Regions from separate parts of the Devosia sp. genome, predicted to be linked through region 1. Evidence: predicted binding sites of a transcription regulator. Region 1 holds the regulator's gene; the other holds the start of a gene.
What was found. Region 1 encodes LexA, which represses DNA repair genes until DNA is damaged. Its sites were predicted from a motif close to TGTTCNNNNTGTGTTCNG; they were not measured.
Positions count from the first base shown of each region.

Region 2: a site for LexA is predicted at 2,689-2,706, ahead of ruvC (crossover junction endodeoxyribonuclease RuvC). Genes of this name have one in related genera too.

Region 1 covers NZ_CP075529.1:763,153-772,702, forward strand. The annotation lists gene KIT02_RS03710 (IlvD/Edd family dehydratase) at 1-1,216, shown strand, start outside; gene KIT02_RS03715 (NUDIX domain-containing protein) at 2,104-2,520, opposite strand; gene KIT02_RS03720 (nuclear transport factor 2 family protein) at 2,520-2,897, opposite strand; gene lexA (transcriptional repressor LexA) at 2,899-3,615, opposite strand; gene mazG (nucleoside triphosphate pyrophosphohydrolase) at 4,208-5,017, shown strand; gene hflX (GTPase HflX) at 5,014-6,381, opposite strand; gene hfq (RNA chaperone Hfq) at 6,391-6,642, opposite strand; gene KIT02_RS03745 (sigma-54 dependent transcriptional regulator) at 6,827-8,209, opposite strand; gene KIT02_RS03750 (PAS domain-containing sensor histidine kinase) at 8,210-9,550, opposite strand, start outside.
Region 2 covers NZ_CP075529.1:1,856,158-1,865,707, forward strand. The annotation lists gene ruvB (Holliday junction branch migration DNA helicase RuvB) at 1-620, opposite strand, end outside; gene KIT02_RS09010 (hypothetical protein) at 624-932, opposite strand; gene KIT02_RS09015 (hypothetical protein) at 1,070-1,387, opposite strand; gene ruvA (Holliday junction branch migration protein RuvA) at 1,526-2,143, opposite strand; gene ruvC (crossover junction endodeoxyribonuclease RuvC) at 2,140-2,646, opposite strand; gene KIT02_RS09030 (GGDEF domain-containing protein) at 2,953-3,735, shown strand; gene KIT02_RS09035 (AAA family ATPase) at 3,739-4,293, opposite strand; gene KIT02_RS09040 (YebC/PmpR family DNA-binding transcriptional regulator) at 4,406-5,152, opposite strand; gene KIT02_RS09045 (hypothetical protein) at 5,231-5,596, opposite strand; gene KIT02_RS09050 (sodium:alanine symporter family protein) at 5,692-7,110, opposite strand; gene KIT02_RS09055 (TIGR00282 family metallophosphoesterase) at 7,265-8,089, opposite strand; gene KIT02_RS09060 (5-formyltetrahydrofolate cyclo-ligase) at 8,086-8,673, opposite strand; RNA gene ssrS (6S RNA) at 8,696-8,853, opposite strand; gene KIT02_RS09070 (PhoX family phosphatase) at 9,088-9,550, shown strand, end outside.

The sequences.
Region 1 (9,550 bases):
AGCCCCGTCCACCGGCTATTGCAACACCATGGGCACGGCCACCACGATGAACTCGCTGGCCGAGGCGCTCGGCATGCAACTGCCAGGATCGGCTGCTATTCCGGCGCCCTATCGCGACCGCCAGGAAATGGCCTGGCGCACCGGCAAGCGGATCGTCGATATGGTCAAGGAGGATCTCAAGCCCTCCGATATTCTGACCAAGGAGAACTTCCTCAACGCCATCGTGGTCAATTCGGCCATCGGCGGCTCGACCAATGCACCAATCCACATCAATGCCATTGCACGCCACATCGGCGTCGATCTCAGCATCGAGGAATGGCAGCAGCACGGCCACAAGGTTCCCCTCCTGGTGAACCTGCAGCCCGCCGGCGAATATCTGGGCGAAGACTACTACCATGCCGGCGGTGTCCCGGCGGTCGTCAACGAACTGATGAAGCAGGGGCTCATCCATGAGAACGCCCCGACGGTCAATGGCAAGACCATCGGCGAGAACTGCGCCAGCACGGTGATCGAGGACGACAAGGTCATCCGGCCATTCGACAATCCGATGAAGAAGGAAGCAGGCTTCCTTGTGCTGCGCGGCAACCTGTTCGACAGCGCCATCATGAAGACCAGCGTGATCAGCGAGGAATTCCGTACCCGCTATCTCAGCGATCCGGCCCATCCCGGCATGTTCGAAGGCAAGGCGGTGGTCTTCGATGGCCCCGAGGACTATCACCATCGCATCGACGATCCGACGCTCGACATCGACGAGCACACGCTGCTCTTCATGCGCGGCGCCGGTCCGGTCGGCTATCCCGGCGCGGCGGAAGTGGTCAACATGCGGCCGCCCGACTACCTCATCAAGAAGGGTGTCTCCTCGCTGGCCTGTATCGGTGATGGCCGCCAGTCCGGCACATCCGGTTCGCCCTCAATTCTCAACGCCTCGCCGGAGGCGGCGGCCGGGGGGAACCTGGCCATCCTGCGCACCGGCGACCGGGTCCGCATCGATCTCAACAAGGGCGAGGCCGATATCCTGATTTCGGACGACGAGATTGCGACGCGGCGTGCGGCGCTGGAGGCGGAGGGTGGCTACAAGTTCCCCAGGCACCAGACGCCCTGGCAGGAAATTCAGCGCGGCATTGTCGACCAGCTCGGCGACGGCGCGGTTCTGCGCCCGGCCGTCAAATATCAGCGCATCGCCCAGACCGAAGGCGTGCCGCGCGACAATCACTGATCACTTTCTTTCACCCCTCACCCCATCCCTCTCCCCTGAGGGGAGGGGCGATGACAGCGATGGTTCAGTTCACAAGTCAGACGCTCAAGGAAACCGGCCCGTTCTGCAGGGCCGGTTTGCCGTTGGGCGGACGTGCCGAAACGCCGGACGGCCAATGGCCTCCGGGTTCGTGATACCACCGCCTCTGCCATTCGAGATTAGCTCTCATGGCCTTCTCGACTAAAATCCTTCCACCGGAAGGATTTTGCGTGCCGCCGCCTCGAAGCTGCGGCATGGGGCGAGATTCGCCTCGGTGCCGGTCGTCCGGCAAAAGTATAGGTGAGGAAAACCTCGCCCCATGCACCGGAGACTCGTTCATCGCATTGGTTTCGGCGGCGTTGCGTCCGGTGCCGTCCATGAGGGACTGCTTCGTCTTCGCCCTGCTGGCGACGTGGCAGCTGCCAATCCGGTGCAGCCGGAAGGGCCCGACATGATCCCCGGGGAGGTTCCGGGGGTCCGTCCATATGCGCGAACGGAAGATGGGCGACCCCGTTTCTCCATCCGGTCCCCCGCACCGATTGTTCGTCGCGACCGCGCAGCCCGTGCAGGGGTGAGCACAATATGCCTGTGGTCTTGGGGGAGGGGGATAACTTCAGGCTACTCACACGCGGCGCGGTCAACACTTCGCCCGTGACCCGGCGCATGCAGGCCGGGTGCATGCAAGCTGGTCGCATCGAGATTTTCAGGGAAATCTCCCCGAACGCAGGGATTTCCGATCAACCAAAGGTTCCCGCTTTCGCGGGAATGACACCGGGAGTGAACGGGAACGCGGTGTGTCAATCCATCGATGAGCACCAGCTTAGCTCACCAAGCCTCTGGACCGAGCGGGGCCCTGAAACACCGATGCGTCAGGAGCTCGTGGGGGTCCTTGCTGAGATCTCATCCAAGGCCAAGACGAAAAATGGGTGCCATTCGGGTCCCGGCGACGCAGTCAAATTCCACCAGAAGAAATCAAAGCGGTGACCACCATCGTCCAGCGTGTGGAAAGAAAAGCGATCAGGCACATCACCCACGGTGACAGGTACGAAATGCCACACTTGCCCCGCGGCGATGTGCTCACTTGTCCAGACTGTACCCGCTCCGGCTTGCCCCACAATACCGGACTCTTCAGCCAGTTCGCGCAACGCGCCCTCGGCTATGGACTCCCCCGGCTCCCGCGTGCCTTTCACCAATTGCCAGCCGGCCAGGGGGTGGGCGAAGGCCAATATTTCCAGTCCCGCAGCATGGCCGCGCACTACGACAGGGCAGACCTTTTCGACCGGCATCACGTCGGCTCCGCACTCAAATGCTCGTGCACGATAAGCCAGCCCTCGGCACGGCGCCGCAAGACACTCGTGCCGCGCCCGCCGCCCTCGATGCGTGAGCCATCAACCTCCGCTCGCCAGCGGAACGAATAAGTGCAGGCAGCCGCCCCATCATCTGAGGCAATCCAGGCTAGCTCTTCGAGCCAATAGGTCTCGTTCTGAAGCCGGGTCCAGGTCGCCTCGAAGGCAGCTCGAATTGCGGGCAAGCCACGATAGGATCCGGAGCTGAACCAGAAGACCGCGTCGGCATCGATCAGGTCTTCGAGCAGGTCAAAGTCATGGGCATTTATGCCTTCGGCATAGGCGTCCATGACGGCCTTGGCTGTGGGATAACCCACCTTAATATTTCCGCAGCAGCCCCACGAGACGGCCCTGGACCTTTACCCGGTCGGGCGGGAAGATGCGGGTTTCATAGGCCGGATTGGCGGCTTCCAGCGCCACGGTATTGCCCTTGCGCCGCAGGCGCTTGAGCGTGGCTTCCTCATCATCGACCAAGGCCACGATGATCTCGCCGGTCGAGGCAATGTCCTGCTTCTTGATGAGAACCGTGTCGCCATCGAAAATCCCGGCCTCGATCATCGAGTCCCCGCGCACTTCGAGCGCATAATGCTCGCCAGGCCCGAGCATTTCAGGCGGTACGGCGATGGTGTGCGAGTGCGATTGAATGGCTTCGATCGGCGTACCGGCCGCAATGCGTCCCATGACCGGTATGGACACCGGCCGCGCATAATCGTCCGACCCCGACGATGCACGGGCAGGGGGTGCTGATACCTTTCCGAGACTGCCCTCGATTACGGCGGGCTCGAAGCGTGCCTTGCGACCGCCCAAGGATGGATTCATCGAGTCCGGAAGCTTGACCACTTCCAGCGCCCGCGCCCGGTTGGGCAGCCGCCGGATGAAACCACGCTCTTCCAGAGCCGTGATCAATCGGTGAATGCCCGACTTGGATGCGAGATCGAGCGCATCCTTCATCTCGTCGAACGAGGGCGGGATCCCGCTTTCCTTCATCCGTTCATGGATGAACATCAGCAGTTCGTGTTGTTTGCGTGTCAGCATCGGCCCCACAACCCTAGAATCGGAACATAGACGGAACGACTATACGTGTTCCAGTTATGTTCTGCAACTCCTCACGCGCCGGGAGGAGCAAAGGTTGCGCTGATGGCCCAATGTCGCGACGGCAATAAGGCCGGACGGCGCCAAGGGCTTGGTCAAAAAACCTCGAGATTGGACAGGCTCACCATGAAGTCTTCGAACTCTCGGTGACGCCCAGCAAGCCACCATGCGGACTAGCGGAACCATCACGGCTTATGACAGAATCGTCGTAGGCACGGACATGGTAGACGCGAGGTCCGGCAGGCTCTCCGGGAGGTTCAGCCAAGTACGCGCTTGGGGAACCGTAGCGACAGCTGGCCGGACTTGGGAAGGCTTGCACCTTTGGCCGGCACGAAATCGTCTTAGTTCATAACCCGGCCTTGCCGTATTCGTGAGCCTGGCTACGGTAAAACCGTCCGAAATCCAGGCCGCGGTCACATCAAATAGTTCCATAATATATATTATGCGAATTACGGAGATGCGTTGATGGCCGCTGACGGTGCCACTCCACTCCCGGGCTGATACGCTGGCGCCACCGATTCCTCAGGACCCGACCATGCAGCCCTCTCGCGATCTCAGCCGCCTTATCGAAATCATGGCCGCCCTGCGTGATCCCGATGGTGGATGTCCATGGGATCTCGAGCAGGATTTCAGGACGATCAGGCACTACACGATCGAAGAGGCCTATGAGGTTGCGGACGCAATCGAGCGCGAGGATTTTGCCGACTTGCGCGAGGAACTAGGCGATCTGCTGCTGCAGCCCATCTATCATGCGCAGATGGCCAAGGAAGCCGGTCACTTTGACATTGGCGATGTCATCCATGCGATCACGGAAAAGCTTATCCGCCGCCATCCGCATGTTTTTGGGGCGGTGTCCGCTTCCGGAGCCTCGGATGCGCAGGACCGCTGGGAGGCCATAAAGGTTGCCGAGCGCGCGGCAAAGGCGGGCAGCAAGGGGCAGGCTGAGCCGTCCGTACTCGACGATGTTCCACAGGTGCTGCCCGCCCTCGCCCGCGCCGCAAAGCTGACAAAGCGCGCGGCAAAGGTGGGTTTTGACTGGCCCGACCTTCAGCAGGTGCGCCACAAGGTCGAGGAGGAACTGGACGAGGTTTTTGGAGCCCATGCAGCTCATGATGCCGGGGCCGTCCACGAGGAAATCGGGGACCTGTTGTTTGCGGTCGCCAATCTCGCCCGCAAGGCCGGCATTGACCCGGAAGCGGCATTGCGGGATGCCAATTCAAAATTCACGCGGCGCTTTCACCATGTCGAGGCGCGATGCCGCGAAGATGGAATTGCGCCCGAGCAGGCCGGTCTGGACCGGTTGGACGGCTATTGGAACGAGGTTCGCGCCCGCGACAAACTCTAGCTGCCGTCGGCCTCGATCCGGCCATTGAACCGCTCGAGGAACATGGCCCGGTGGCGCGGATCGACACGCACGACAAAACTGGTGCCGCGCTCGTCGGGCTCACCGCGCAAGACGACCTCGGCATGGCTGTGTAGCCAGCCGATATCGGCCCCGGCGCTGTGCGGCACATGGACCTGATAGGTCCGGCTTTGCTCCCCCAGGGTTTTCTCGATGACCTCGAGCAGGTGATCCACCCCCTGCCCGGTCTGCGCCGACAGCGGCACGCTGGTGACGACGGCCCCTGCGGGCTTTGCTGAGGCCAGGGCCAGCACGGGGTCTTCCAGAAGGTCGACCTTGTTCCAGACTTCGACAATGGCAGTGTTTTCGGCGGACACGCCCAATTCATCGAGCACAGTCAGCACATCCTGCGCCTGCGCCGCGTGATCGGCATTGGCGATGTCGCGGACATGCAGGATGATATCGGCCTCGGTGACCTCTTCGAGGGTCGCGCGAAATGCCGCCACAAGATCGTGAGGCAGATCGGCGACGAAGCCCACGGTGTCGCTCAGCATGACTTCGCGGCCATGCGGCAGGGTGATCTTGCGCACGGTGGTGTCCAGGGTCGCAAAGAGCAGATCCTTGGCGAACACCCCTGCCCCGGTCAACCGATTGAACAGGCTCGATTTTCCGGCATTGGTATAGCCGACCAGCGCGACAATCGGGATCTGCGCCCTTGTGCGCTGGCGGCGCTGCTGTTCGCGGGTGCGCTTGACCTTTTCCAGGCGATCTTCGAGCAAAGCGATGCGCTCGCCGATCTGGCGGCGGTCGCTTTCGATCTGGGTTTCGCCCGGCCCGCCCATGAACCCCATGCCACCGCTGCCCCGCTGGCGTTCAAGGTGGGTCCAGGATCGCACCAGGCGGCCCTTCTGGTAGTTGAGATGCGCGAGTTCGACCTGCAGCACGCCTTCGCGCGTCGCCGCCCGCTCCCCGAAAATCTCGAGGATCAGCGCAGTCCGGTCCAAAACCTTGGTGCCGGTTTCGCGCTCGAGATTGCGTTGCTGAATGGGGCTCAGGGCCGCATCGACGAGGAGCAGTTCAATCTCCTCGGACTTGGCCTTGTCGGCAAGCGTGGCGACCTGACCGGCCCCCAGATAAGTGGCCGGCCTGATCTCGCGCAGTTTCAGCACATCCGAGAACACGACATTGAGCCCGATTGCGCCGGCAAGTCCGACGAATTCGGCCTCGCGCGCTTCTATGCCATGAAAGGAAGAGTTGCCCCGAAGATCGGGGCAGACAAGCGCGGCGCGCGTCGGCTGCGCCTGACGGTCAATAAAAGGCTTGGGGCCGCCCGAAGCGACGCCCCCATGCTCATCAAATTCGCCCATTTTTATCCGTTAGTCGTGGTCTTGGTTCTGCTCGGGATCGAACAGCTGGATCGGTGCGCCAGGCATGATCGTGGAGATCGCGTGCTTATAAACCAGCTGCGACTGGGCATCGCGACGAAGCAACAGACAGAAGTTGTCGAACCACGTGATGACGCCCTGCAATTTCACGCCGTTCACCAGAAATATGGTGACCGGCACCTTCTGCTTCCGGACGTGATTAAGGAAGGAGTCCTGCAAGTTCTGCTGTTTCTCGCTGGGCATTGTATTGGCCTCTTCTCCGCGGCATTGAATGTCGCTGTTTTTGCTGCAATTGCTTGCTTTCCCGACATTCAGAGACTGCCGCCCAGTCCCTGAAGCAGGTCTTAGTCCTAGTACTATGGCACAGATGCAAAGGGCTGCCTACCGCCCAAGTTGCATAGCCAGACGCCGCTCGCGCGACGTCCCCTTAGAGCCCAAGAGACTTTATCTTGCGGTGCAAGGCGCTGCGCTCCATGCCGACAAACTCGGCGGTCTTGGAAATATTGCCGCCAAACCGCTCGATCTGCGCCAAGAGATATTGCCGCTCGAACACCTCGCGGGCATCCCGCAGCGGCAGGCTCATCAGGTGCGCGGAGGCATCGGTATCGCCAACCGTCGGGAGGACCTCGCCGATATCGGACGGCAGCATGGCGGCGGTGATGACGCCACCCTCGGGCTGTTGGTCTTTCATGAGAATGAGCAGCCGCTCGATGGAATTGCGCAATTGCCGCGCGTTTCCGGGCCATTCCTGGGCCTGGAGCACGGCCATGGCGTCGTCGCCGATAATCAGCCGCTGGAGGTTATGCATCCGGCAGATCTGCTCAATGAAGACGGAAACCAGAGGCGGAACGTCCTCACGGCGCTCCCTGAGGGGGGTGAGCGGCAGCGGCACGATCGAGAGCCGGTGGAAAAGATCGGACCGAAACTCCCCGGCCTCGATCTGCGCGGCGACATTCTGCGAGCTGGACGAAATGATGCGCACGTCGATCGGCACGGCCTGCACACCGCCGACGCGGTTGAACCGGTTTTCGACCAATGTGCGCAACAGGGACGCCTGCACAGCCGCCGGCAGCGTCGTCACTTCCGAGAGATAAAGCGTGCCGCCATGCGCCCGCTCGAGCGCACCGACCTCGACCTTGAGCAGGCCATTCTTTTCACGCGCCTCGCGGCCAAACAGCACCACCTGCACCTCTTCGGGTGCATAGAGCGAGGCGTTGATCTCGACGAACGGCGCATTGGCCCTGGGGCTGCGCTGGTGCACGAGGCGCGCCACCAGTCCCTTGCCGCTGCCGGACGAGCCGGAAATGAAGATACGCGAATTCGTTGGCGCCGATTTGTCGATCGTGGACCGCACCTGCTGCAGCGACGGCGACAGGCCGACGAGTTCGGCGCTCTTGGAGACGGCGCGCTCCTTGAGCTCGGCCACCTCATTGCGCAGCCGTGTCGCCTCCATGGCGCGCTGGGTGATGTGCAGCAGCCGGTCGATCTTGAAGGGTTTCTCGATATAGTCGTAAGCACCGCGCCGGATCGCCGACACGGCCGTTTCCACATTGCCGTGGCCGGAAATCATGACCACCGGCATGTCGGGATGCTGGCTCTGGAATACGTCGAGCAATTGCAGCCCGTCGAGCCGCGACCCCTGCATCCAGATATCCAGGAAGACCAGGCTCGGCCGGCGACGGGCAATTTCATTGAGACCGCTGTCCGCGTCGTGCGCCTGGCGGGTCTCAAAGCCTTCATCCTCAAGGATGCCCGCGATCAGATCGCGGATATCGTCCTCGTCATCGATAATCAGAATGTCTAGTGCCATCTACTTGTGAACAACCGCGTTCAGCAGCGGCTCCTCCTTTTGGTCCCGGTTTTCAGCGTCCGGGGCTATTTCGTCTTCGGTGGTATTCTTGGCCGGCGGGCGCAGCAGCAGCGTGAAGGTCACGCATGCGCCCACCCTGCCCTGCGCATCGGGTTCGGCATCGATCAGTTCGACAATGCCGCCATGCTGCTCGATAATTCTGGCAACGATGGCGAGCCCAAGTCCGGTTCCCTTCTCGCGGGTGGTCATATAGGGCTCAAGCAGCCGCTGGCGATTGTCCTTCGGCCACCCCTTGCCATTGTCGGACACGGCGATGCGGGCGTGGGATCCCTCGACATGGGCCTCCACGGTTATGGTGGGCTGCCAATCGGATGAAAGCTGAATATCTTCAAATGCTTCCACGGCGTTTTTGATCAGGTTCGTAAGCGTCTGCGACACCAGACGCGTATCGAACCAGGCGGCGATCGGCTCTTCCGGCAACAGCGTAACAATGGTTACTTCCGGCAGCCGTACGCTCTCGAGGAACACCGCCTGTCGAACCGTGTCGCTGAGATCCGCCATTTCGGGCGCTGACTCGGGCATCCGCGCAAAGGCGGAGAACTCGTCGACCATTCGTCCGATATCGCCGACCTGGCGCACGATGGTGTTGATGCACTTCTCGAAAACCTCGCGATCGTCTTCGAGCTTGTTGCCGTACCGTCGCCGCAACCGCTCGGCCGACAGCTGGATGGGCGTGAGCGGGTTCTTGATCTCGTGGGCAATGCGCCGCGCCACGTCGGCCCAGGCGCTTGTCCGCTGTGCCGATTCGAGGTCGGTGATGTCGTCGAAGGTCAGGACATAGCCCTTCGACTCGGTGATCGAGCCTTCCCGGGTGAGCTGCGCCTGGTAGATCCTGCGGTTGGTCTCGTTGCCGAGCTGGATCTGGTCGCGCACCTGGCCACGGCGCGCCGACCGGGCTTTTTCCATGGTCGGGGCGATTTCGGGGAGCACCTCTTCCATGCGCTCGCCCATGAGCTCGATTTCGGTCTTGCCGAGCATTTCGCAGGCGCGCGCATTGACCAGGGTAATCGCCCCGAACGGATCGAGGCCGATGATCCCTGCCGACACGCCTTCCACCACGGCTTCGGTAAACTGCCGTCGCTTTTCGATCACTTCATTGGCCTGCAACAGCGCCTCGCGCTGGTGTCTGAGCTGTTCCGTCATCCTGTTGAAGCCGTTGGACAGGTCGCGCAGGTCGCCCCTGCCCTCCTGCACCGGTACCTGAACATCAAGGTCCCCGGCACTCACGCGGCGCGAGGCGACCATGAGATTTCGGATGGGGTCGACAAACCGGTTCGCCAA
Region 2 (9,550 bases), 1.1 Mb from region 1:
TCCATGGCGCCATCGGCGGACATGGCCATGCCCATCAGCCGCGCCCCGCGCGTCACGATCAACACCAGTTCCTCGGGCGTATAGAAGTTGAGTCGCACCGGGATGCCGAAGCGGTCGCGAAGCGGTGTTGTGAGCAGGCCTGCGCGGGTTGTGGCACCCACCAGCGTGAACTTGGCCAGATCGATGCGGACCGAGCGCGCCGCGGGCCCCTCGCCGATGATGAGGTCGAGCTGGAAATCCTCCATGGCCGGATAGAGCACTTCCTCGATGGCCGGATTGAGCCGGTGAATCTCGTCGATGAAAAGAACGTCGCGTTCCTCGAGATTGGTCAGCAGCGCCGCCAGGTCTCCGGCCTTGGCGATCACCGGACCGGAAGTGGCGCGGAAGCCGACGCCCAGTTCCTTGGCAATGATCTGCGCCAGTGTCGTCTTGCCTAGCCCCGGCGGGCCCACGAACAGCACATGGTCGAGCGCCGTACCGCGGTGCCTGGCAGCCTGGATAAAGACTTCCAGATTAGCCCGGGCCGCCGCCTGGCCGACAAAATCGGCAAAGCCCGAGGGGCGGAGCGAAACATCAAGGCTGTCATCGCGCCCGGCGGATGCAGAGGTCAGGGTGGTCACAGTCTAAAGGTCCTTTTGCGCGGCGTCAGGCAGCGACTTGGCATCAACTACGCGGAATACAAGCCAGGACAGCACAAAGCCAGCTATCGGCAGGATGACTTCCCAAACAGGAAAGGCAATCTTGTCGGCCCGCCGAGCCCAGTCATAGAGAAAATAGGCCGATGCCGGATTGAAGGCGTAGAGCGCAATGACCTGCCCGTCCAAGACCCGCCCGTTCCGGTTCTCCCAGCGTGCCAGAATGAACCAGTAGATCATCGCCAGACCAACACCGATGGCGAACATTGCTCCGACAAACACGAGTGTAAATCCCATCGGCCTCTGCAACCAGGAGGCCAAGGGAAGTGCCTGGCTGGCACCAAAGACGATGAAAGGCGCCGGCCCCAAGAGCGCAGTCGTACCCGCATAGAGCCGGCCCGACCCGGATGACGGGGAAAACCGCGATGCGCGCACTATTGAATGCTCGAAACCGGGACACAGGCCGAGCGAACGGCGGTCTTGTCCTTGAGGTCAGGATTCTGCCGGGTCATGCGGAAGAACATCTTGGTCAGATAATCGAGCCTGGCGTCGCAGGACCAGCGCGGCAATGGCTGGGCGGGGTCATGAAAGTAGTAAGGCTTGGTTGAGCCGTCCGCCTCCACAAACCAGATGGCAACGGCTGTCGCTTCGTTCTGATCGGCCTGCACCACCGGCGCGGTGGCCAGAGCCATGCCCAGTGCGATCACAACAGACTTCCATCCCGTCCGGACCATCGCGCGTTTCTCCCTCATCAGTTTCACCGCGACCCTAGAGCATTTCTCGTTCTGATAGAATCAGAACGAATGCTCTAACTCTTTGATTGGTCGCGTTTTCGATCCCCGGGTCGATGCCCGAGGAGAAAAGTGGCGTCCACTTTTCTTGAAAACGCTCTAGCTGCTCAACTCCCGCAATCCCAACCGGATCAGTTTTTCCGTTGCCGTATCCTCGCCTTCCCTGGCCACCACCCGCGCCACGGCAGCAGAGGCCTGGGCGCTGGAATAGCCCAGATTGCTCAGGGCCGAGACCGCATCGGCAATATTGCCGGAGGCCACCCCATCCCCCAGCGCCGCCTGCAGACCCAGCGTGCCGGCGTCGACCGCACCCATGGCCGGCACCTTGCCCTTGAGCTCGGTCACCACGCGCAGCGCCAGCTTGGGCCCGACGCCATTGGCACGGCCGATCATGGCCTTGTCCTGCAGGGCCACCGCACTCGACAGCTCGGATGGCGTCATCACCGACAGGATGGCCAGCGCCACGCGCGAGCCGACCCCCTGCACGGTGGTCAAAAGGTTGAACCAGTTCTTTTCGGTTTCGCTGGCAAAGCCATAGAGCCGGATCAGGTCCTCGCGCACGATGGTCTCGATAAAGACCACCGCCGCTTCGCCCACGCGCGGCAGAGCCTGCAAGGTGCGGCTCGAGCAAAAGACCTCGTAGCACACACCCCCGCAATCGATGAGGACCCAGTCGTCGCCGAAGTGATCGACCAGACCCTTGAGCTTTCCGATCATGCAAGGCTCCTCATCCGCAGCGCGGAAACACGGTGATGGGCGTGGCAGATGGCGATGGCCAGCGCATCGGCCGCGTCGGCGCCCTTGACCAGGGCGGTGGGCAACAAGGTCCGCACCATGAGCCCCACCTGCGCCTTGTCGGCATGGCCGGTCCCCACGACCGACTTCTTGACCAGATTGGCCGCATATTCGGAGACCGGCAGCCCGCGCAGAGCCGGTGTCACCAGCACCACGCCCCGGGCCTGGCCCAGGATCAGGGCCGAGCGCGCACCAGCATTGACGAAGGTTTCTTCGACTGCCGCCTCGTGCGGGCCATGCGCGTCCAGCACACCGGCCAATCCTTCGGCCAAGGCGGCAAGCCGGCTGGCCAGCGGGCCTTCGACCGGCGGGGTCAGCGTGCCGGCGGCCACGAAGGTCAGGCGGTTGTCCACGGCATCGAGGATGCCCCAGCCGCACCGGCGCAGGCCGGGATCGATTCCGATGATTCGCACGGACTTGCTCATGGCTTCCTTCTACCCGGCCCACATGAGCCTACCAAGGCCAAAGTGAACAAAGCGGAAACAGACAAAGATGTGATGACAGATTGTTAGAATTGCACCAATCGCGCCAAGAGGTCGTTGACGCCCTTCGCGTAGGCAGGGAGCGGGAGTGCAAGAGGACGCGTGCAATGACAGGTTTTTGGGCTATCCGACCCCGATATAGAGGCCGCACGGCCCTGCCGATGGACCTGCGGAGAACGAACCCTACGCCACCCTGAGCCGAGGCCCTTCAGGCTTTTTCATCCCTTGGTCTTGCTCAGGCTGTGCAATATGAACTCATCCCCAAATCCGGTCATATCCCGAAACTGGTCCAGTGTCGGCCGTTGGACGATTTTTGGCACGCTGATCTGCATTGCCGTCTCGGTCGCCTTCAACCGCATCGTCTTTGACGATCTGGGCGGAGACGCGGTCGGCCGGGCCGTGATGAGCGCCACCGTCCTGCCGCTGCTGCTCGGCACGCCGCTGTTCCTTTTCCTGTCCATGCGCGTGCGCGGCCTGGCCCTTTCCAACATGCGGCTGCGCGTCGTGGCGCGAACCGACAGCCTCACCTCCTGCCTCAATCGCGGGGCCTTTGCCGGGCGCGTGGAAGACTGGCTGCATCGCGCACCGCAGAACGCCACCGGCGCCCTGTTGATGATCGATGCCGACAATTTCAAATCCATCAATGACCTGTTCGGGCATCAGATGGGCGACGAGGCGCTGACCATTATCGCCCGTTCGATCCGGGCGGTGCTGAGGCCCGGCGACGTGGCCGGCCGCATGGGGGGCGAAGAATTCGCCGTGTTCCTGCCCAATGTTTCGGAAATGGAAGCCCAGGTGGTGGCCGAGCGCATCCGCCGTGCCGTCTATCTCGCCATGTTCGTGCCCGATGGGCAAAGGCGTCATCTCAGCGTCAGCATTGGCGGCGCCGTGTTTGTGCGGTCCACCACGTTTTCGACCCTGTTCCGCATCGCCGACCAGCGGCTCTACGGCGCCAAGAACGCCGGCCGAAACGCCATCGCCGTGGCGCAGGTGGACGACCACCCCGATATTCGCCTGAAACTGAGCGCCTGACGATCAGGCCGTCGCACCCGGCGGCAAGCCATGTACCCATTCTGCAATGGCCTTGGCCGCGTCTTCCGGCGACAGCGTCGTGACGTCCAGCCTCAGCAGGTTCGGTTGATCAAGACCAAGAAGCGGCTTGGCGTCAGCGTGGTTCCGCCGCGCCATGTCGGCATCCCTCGGTTTTCGTTTGGCTCCGCGGCCCTCGGATTGAATGCGGCGAACATTCTCGTCGAGTGCACAAGCGAGGTGGACCACGCAGAACGGTGGACGCGTCCTGCCCAGACGCACAATCCTGCCCCATTCGGCATCGCCCCAAGCGCTCCCCTCGGTCAGAACGGTGGTCAGGACGACGGGCACATCTTCCGGCAGTTGGCACACCAGATCGTGCGCGACGGCCTCGATGCGTTCGACAGCATCCATGAACGCCTGCGATTTGAACTCGGTCAGCGCAAAGGCGATGTTGTAGACAGAGTGGATGTCAAGCAGACGTGCGCCAAGCACACCGATGAGCTCATGGCCAATCGTGAGCTTGCCAACCCCTGGATAGCCGTTGAGTACGATGATCATGTGGCTGCCCCTCCGGGACCAGACAGCCCGGAGTTCGGAACCGCGTCAAGCTCAGCGCATGAAAAAGGCGGCCAGTTGGGCCGCCTGATCTTTTGTTGCTGTTGCCAGAGAACTACTGGTCCAGCTTGGCGGCGTCTTCTTCGCTCATGTCGAAGTTCGAATAGACGTTCTGGACGTCATCGTCTTCCTCGAGCGTGTTGATGAGCTTCATCAGCGTCGCGCCTTTTTCGGCGTCGATCGGGGTCTGGTTCTGGGGGCGCCAGATGGCCTTGACCGATTCGGCCTCGCCCAGCACCGCCTCGAGAGCCGAAGCGACTTCGGCCATGCCCTCGAAGGAGGTGTAGATATAGTGGCCGTCCTCGTCGGTCTCGACATCGTCGGCACCGGCTTCGATGGCCGCTTCCATGACCTTGTCTTCCGAACCGGCCGATGCCGGATAGGTGATTTCGCCGACGCGGTCGAACATGAAGCCGACCGATCCGGTTTCGCCCAGGGCGCCGCCATTCTTGGAGAAGTAGGAGCGCACATTGGAAGCGGTGCGGTTGCGATTGTCGGTCAGCGCCTCGACGATAACGGCAACGCCGCCGGGGCCATAGCCCTCGTAGCGGATTTCGTCATAGTTCTCGGCATCGCCGCCCGAGGCCTTCTTGACGGCGCGCTCGATATTGTCCTTGGGCATGGACTGGGCGCGGGCATTGGTGATGGCCAGGCGCAGGCGCGGATTGAAGGCGGGATCGGGCTGGCCCATCTTGGCCGCCACGGTGATTTCGCGGGCGAGCTTGGAAAAGATCTTGGACCGGATGGCGTCCGACTTGCCCTTGCGGTGCATGATGTTTTTGGCGTGGGAATGGCCAGCCATGAGAAACCTCGGATAAGCAATTTCTGGAGTTCGGCATGGCTTATAGGCATCGCCGGGCCAATTGTGAAGCCGGAGCGCTTAATCGGCGGCCAGTTGCACCTCGACCATCGCCGCGCCGGCACTGAGGCGAGCCGCCAGAGCGACCGCCTCGGCCATGGTGCCCACGCCGCTAATCTGCAGTGTTGACGTGTTGATCTGGGTCTGGATGACCGGGGAGGTCAGCACCTGCCCATCCACGATGAGGTCGGTGCGCTTGCCGACATTGCGCCCGGTGAACAGCGCAAAGCGGGTCTGCGCCTTCTTGCCCAGATGCACCTCGATGACCGGCAGGCCCGACAAGGCGTCGGCGATAGCCTCAGCATCATGCACGAGCAGGGCAATGCGCTCCTGCGCGAAGGACGGCAGGGGCAGCATCGAGAGCGCCAGCGCGGTCAGAATTGTCACGGCATGTTTCATGCGCTCTCCATATCACGGCCGATCCCGGCCCGACAGGTGAGCGCGCAATGGTGGTGCCCCGGATGGCCGGGGCACCGCGCGTATCAGCCTGGATCGTGCTTGTTCCAGATGTTCTTGTCGATCTTGCCCGCCAGTTCGGGATAGTCGGCCGCATGGAACAGAGGCTCCTTGCCGGCCTTGCGCTGGGCGATGAAGTCCTTGGTCAATTTGGCCACCGTGCCCGAGAGCAGGACGATGGCGATGAGATTGACCGTGGCCATCAGGCCCATGGACGCATCGGCCGCGTTGAACACGGTGGCGACGCTTTCATAGGCGCCCCAGACCACCATGGCCAGAACGCCTAGCCGCAGCACGGTCAGGCCAGGGCGGCTGCCGAGCTTGAGGAAGGTCATGGCGTTTTCGGCATAGGAGTAGTTGCCGATGATCGAGGTGAAGGCAAAGAACAGGATGGCGATGGCGATGAAATATTGTCCGGCCCCGCCGATATGCACCGTCATCGCCGCCTGGGTCAGCGGGGTGCCGGTCAATTCACCGCCCGGCACCATGACGCCGGAGAGCAGGATCATCAGCGCGGTCGCCGTGCAGATGAGGATGGTGTCGATGAAGACGCCCAGCGCCTGCACGAAGCCCTGTGAGGAGGGATGGTGTGGATCCGGCGTGGCGACGGCGGCGATATTGGGCGCCGAACCCATGCCGGCCTCGTTGGAGAAGAGGCCGCGCTTGACCCCGTTGAGCAGCGCACCGGCCAGCCCGCCGCCGGCGGCATCGAGGCCGAAAGCCGACTGCACGATGTGGCCGAGCATGCCGGGCACTTCCCCGATATGGGTGAAGACCACATAGAGCGCCACGAGCAGATAGATGACCGCCATGAACGGCACGATGATCTCGGCCACTCGCGCGATCTGGCGGATACCGCCGAAGATCACCACGGCGGTCAGGGCCGCCAGCGCCACGCCGACCCAGATTTTCTCGACCCCGAAGGCGCCCTGCATGGCATCGGCGATGGAATTGGCCTGCACCGCGTTGAACACCAGCCCGAAGGCCAGGATCAGGCAGACCGAGAATATCGCGCCGGCCCAGGGCGCGCCGAGGCCCTTGGCGATGTAGAAAGCCGGACCGCCGCGATATTCGCCGTTCTCGTTCTTGGTCTTGTAGAGCTGGGCCAGTGTGGATTCGGAATAGGCCGTGGCCATGCCGACCAGTGCCACCATCCACATCCAGAAGATCGCCCCTGGCCCGCCCAGATAGAGCGCCACCGCCACCCCGGCGAGATTTCCCGTGCCCACGCGCGAGGCGAGACTGGTACACAGGGCCTGAAACGGGGTGATGCCGGCACTGTCATTGGCCTTGGAGCCAAGGACGGAGCGGAACATTTCGCCAAAATGCAGAAACTGGATGAAGCCCAGCCGGACGGTGAAGAACAGGCCCACCGCCAACAGGCCGTAGATGAGGACATAGCCCCAGAAGATATCGTTGAGGAAATTGATGATCGGATCGAGCATGGCCCCATTCCTTCATGCGTGAACGATGGATCGGCACGTCATGCCGCGTCCGGGGCTCTTCTCCGCATCATCGACCCACAACCTGCGCCCCAGGCGCAACACCCCGATCCGATCCCAGATCGGCGCCAACGGCAAGGGGAAATGTCGCCTGCGCTTAGAGCGGTGGAAAATCCGGCAGGGTCTCGGCCAGAACGCCGCCGACGCGCAGCGGCGCGACGAAACGGGCCAGGCCACTGCGCGGGTCGGTTTCCACCACCACGCCGCACAGCGTTGCCTCACCTTCGGCGGGCGTGAACCGGCCATTGGGAATGCCTGTCAGGAACCGGTTCAGCGGCTCTTCGGTTTCGGTGCCGATAATGCTGTCGAAATCCCCGCACATGCCGGCATCGGCCATGAAGGCGGTGCCGCCCCGCAGCACCCTGTGGTCGGCCGTGGGGATATGGGTGTGCGTGCCCACGACAAGGCTCACCCGCCCATCGAGGAAGTGCCCCATGGCCTGGATTTCCGAGGTGGCCTCGGTGTGAAAATCGACGATGATGGCATCAGCGACATCGCCCAGGGGCGCACTGTCGACGGCCGCCTCCACCGCCCGGAAGGGATCATCGATCGGCGGCATGAAAACCCGGCCGAGGGCATTGACCACCAACACACGATGGCCGTTCCGGCCCTCGGTGAGCATGGCGCCGCGCCCGGGCGTGCCGGGCGCATAGTTGATCGGCCGGATCAGCGTCGGCTCGCGCTCGATATAGCTCAATGCCTCGCGCTGGTCGAAAGCGTGGTCACCCAGGGTAATGATGTCGGCCCCGGCATCCTTCAGGGCCCGGAAATGGCTTTCGATCAGACCCTTGCCATGGCTGGCATTCTCGCCATTGACCACGACGAAATCAAAGCCATAGCGCGCAACCAGCCCCGGCAGGTGCTCGCTGACGCCATCGCGGCCGGACCGGCCGACCACGTCACCCAGAAACAATAGCCTCATTCGGCGCGACCGAAGAAGCGGACACCCGTTTCTGTCACCACCGCGTCGAGCGGCACGTCATGGTCTTCCCGCGGGATGAACGGCAATTCCTGCGCCGCAAAGGCCAGACCGACCAGCAAGGGCTTCTTGTCGAGGCTCGCCAGGGTCCGGTCATAATAGCCCCCGCCATAGCCGAGCCGCGTCCCCTCGCTGTCAAAGCCCAACAGGGGCATGAGCACGATATCGGGCACGGCGCGCGGCGCCAGATCCGACGGCGCCAGGGTGCCGAACCCGGCTTCATAGAGAGGCTGGTCGGCTTCCCAGACCCGCAGGTCGAGCGGCTCTTCATCACCCTGGACCACTGGCAGCACCACACGCTGCCCGCTATCCATCAACCGCACCAGGATCGGCTGGCAATCCAGCTCGTCGCGGATGCGCCAATAACCGGCAATGACGTCGTCGGGCGCAAAGGCAATGTCCTCGAAGAACAGGTTCGCGACCTGCCGCGAAGCCTCGGCCCGGTCTTGCTGGGACAGCGCAGCGCGGGTGTCATGGGCCTGCTTGCGCAGGGCTGCCTTGGTCTCTTCGATCTGCGGATCCGCCATGCGCCCTCTTGCCCAAAGATGATTCGGTGCCGCCCTGGCCGTGGGAAAGTCGATCCCGGGAACCTACTCACGTAGGTGGGCGCCGTATGTCCAAGCCCACGGGCCCGGTCAGGGACAGCTCCCTTAGGATCGATTAAGGCCCCGGGGATGTGATTATCCGCACGCGCCGGGCAGCGCGCAAGATATAGGCGTTTGCCGCCGCCGGTGCAAAGCCAGTTGTCGCGCTTTTCACCGGCACTGCATCACTCTTTGCGGCGATCGCCGCTCGCCGGCCACCAGTGGCCGGCAAAGCGGGCCGCTCCGGCCTGCACACATTTTCCGCCCGCGCCGTCATCGCACTGTCATCGCCAGTTCCTAAGCGAGAGCCGCCTCAGGTGCCGGAGCGCACCTATTGCTGTTGAAGGAGCAATTCGGATGACCGACCAATCCCGCCTGTTCAAGACGTCCCAGCTCGAAGCTGCCGATGCCGAGCCGCGCAACATGACGTCCAACCCCACCATGGGTGAATTGATCAGCGCACGCTTTTCCCGCCGCGGTTTCCTCAAGGGCTCGCTGGCCGTTTCGGCCATCGCCGCCACCGTCAGCCCCTTGGCGCTGCTGACCGCCCGCCCCGCCGAAGCCAGCGAGGGCTCGGCCTTTTCGTTCACCGAAGTGGAAGCAGGCATCGACGAGACCCACCACGTCGCCGAAGGCTATGATGCCGATGTGCTGCTGCGCTGGGGCGACGGCCTGTTCCCCGACGCGCCCGAATTCGACCCCACGGCCCAGACAGCCGCGGCCCAGGATCGCCAGTTCGGCTACAACAATGACTATGTCGGCTATATCCCGCTCGAAGGGTCGTCCGAGCATGGCCTGCTCGTGGTCAACCACGAATACA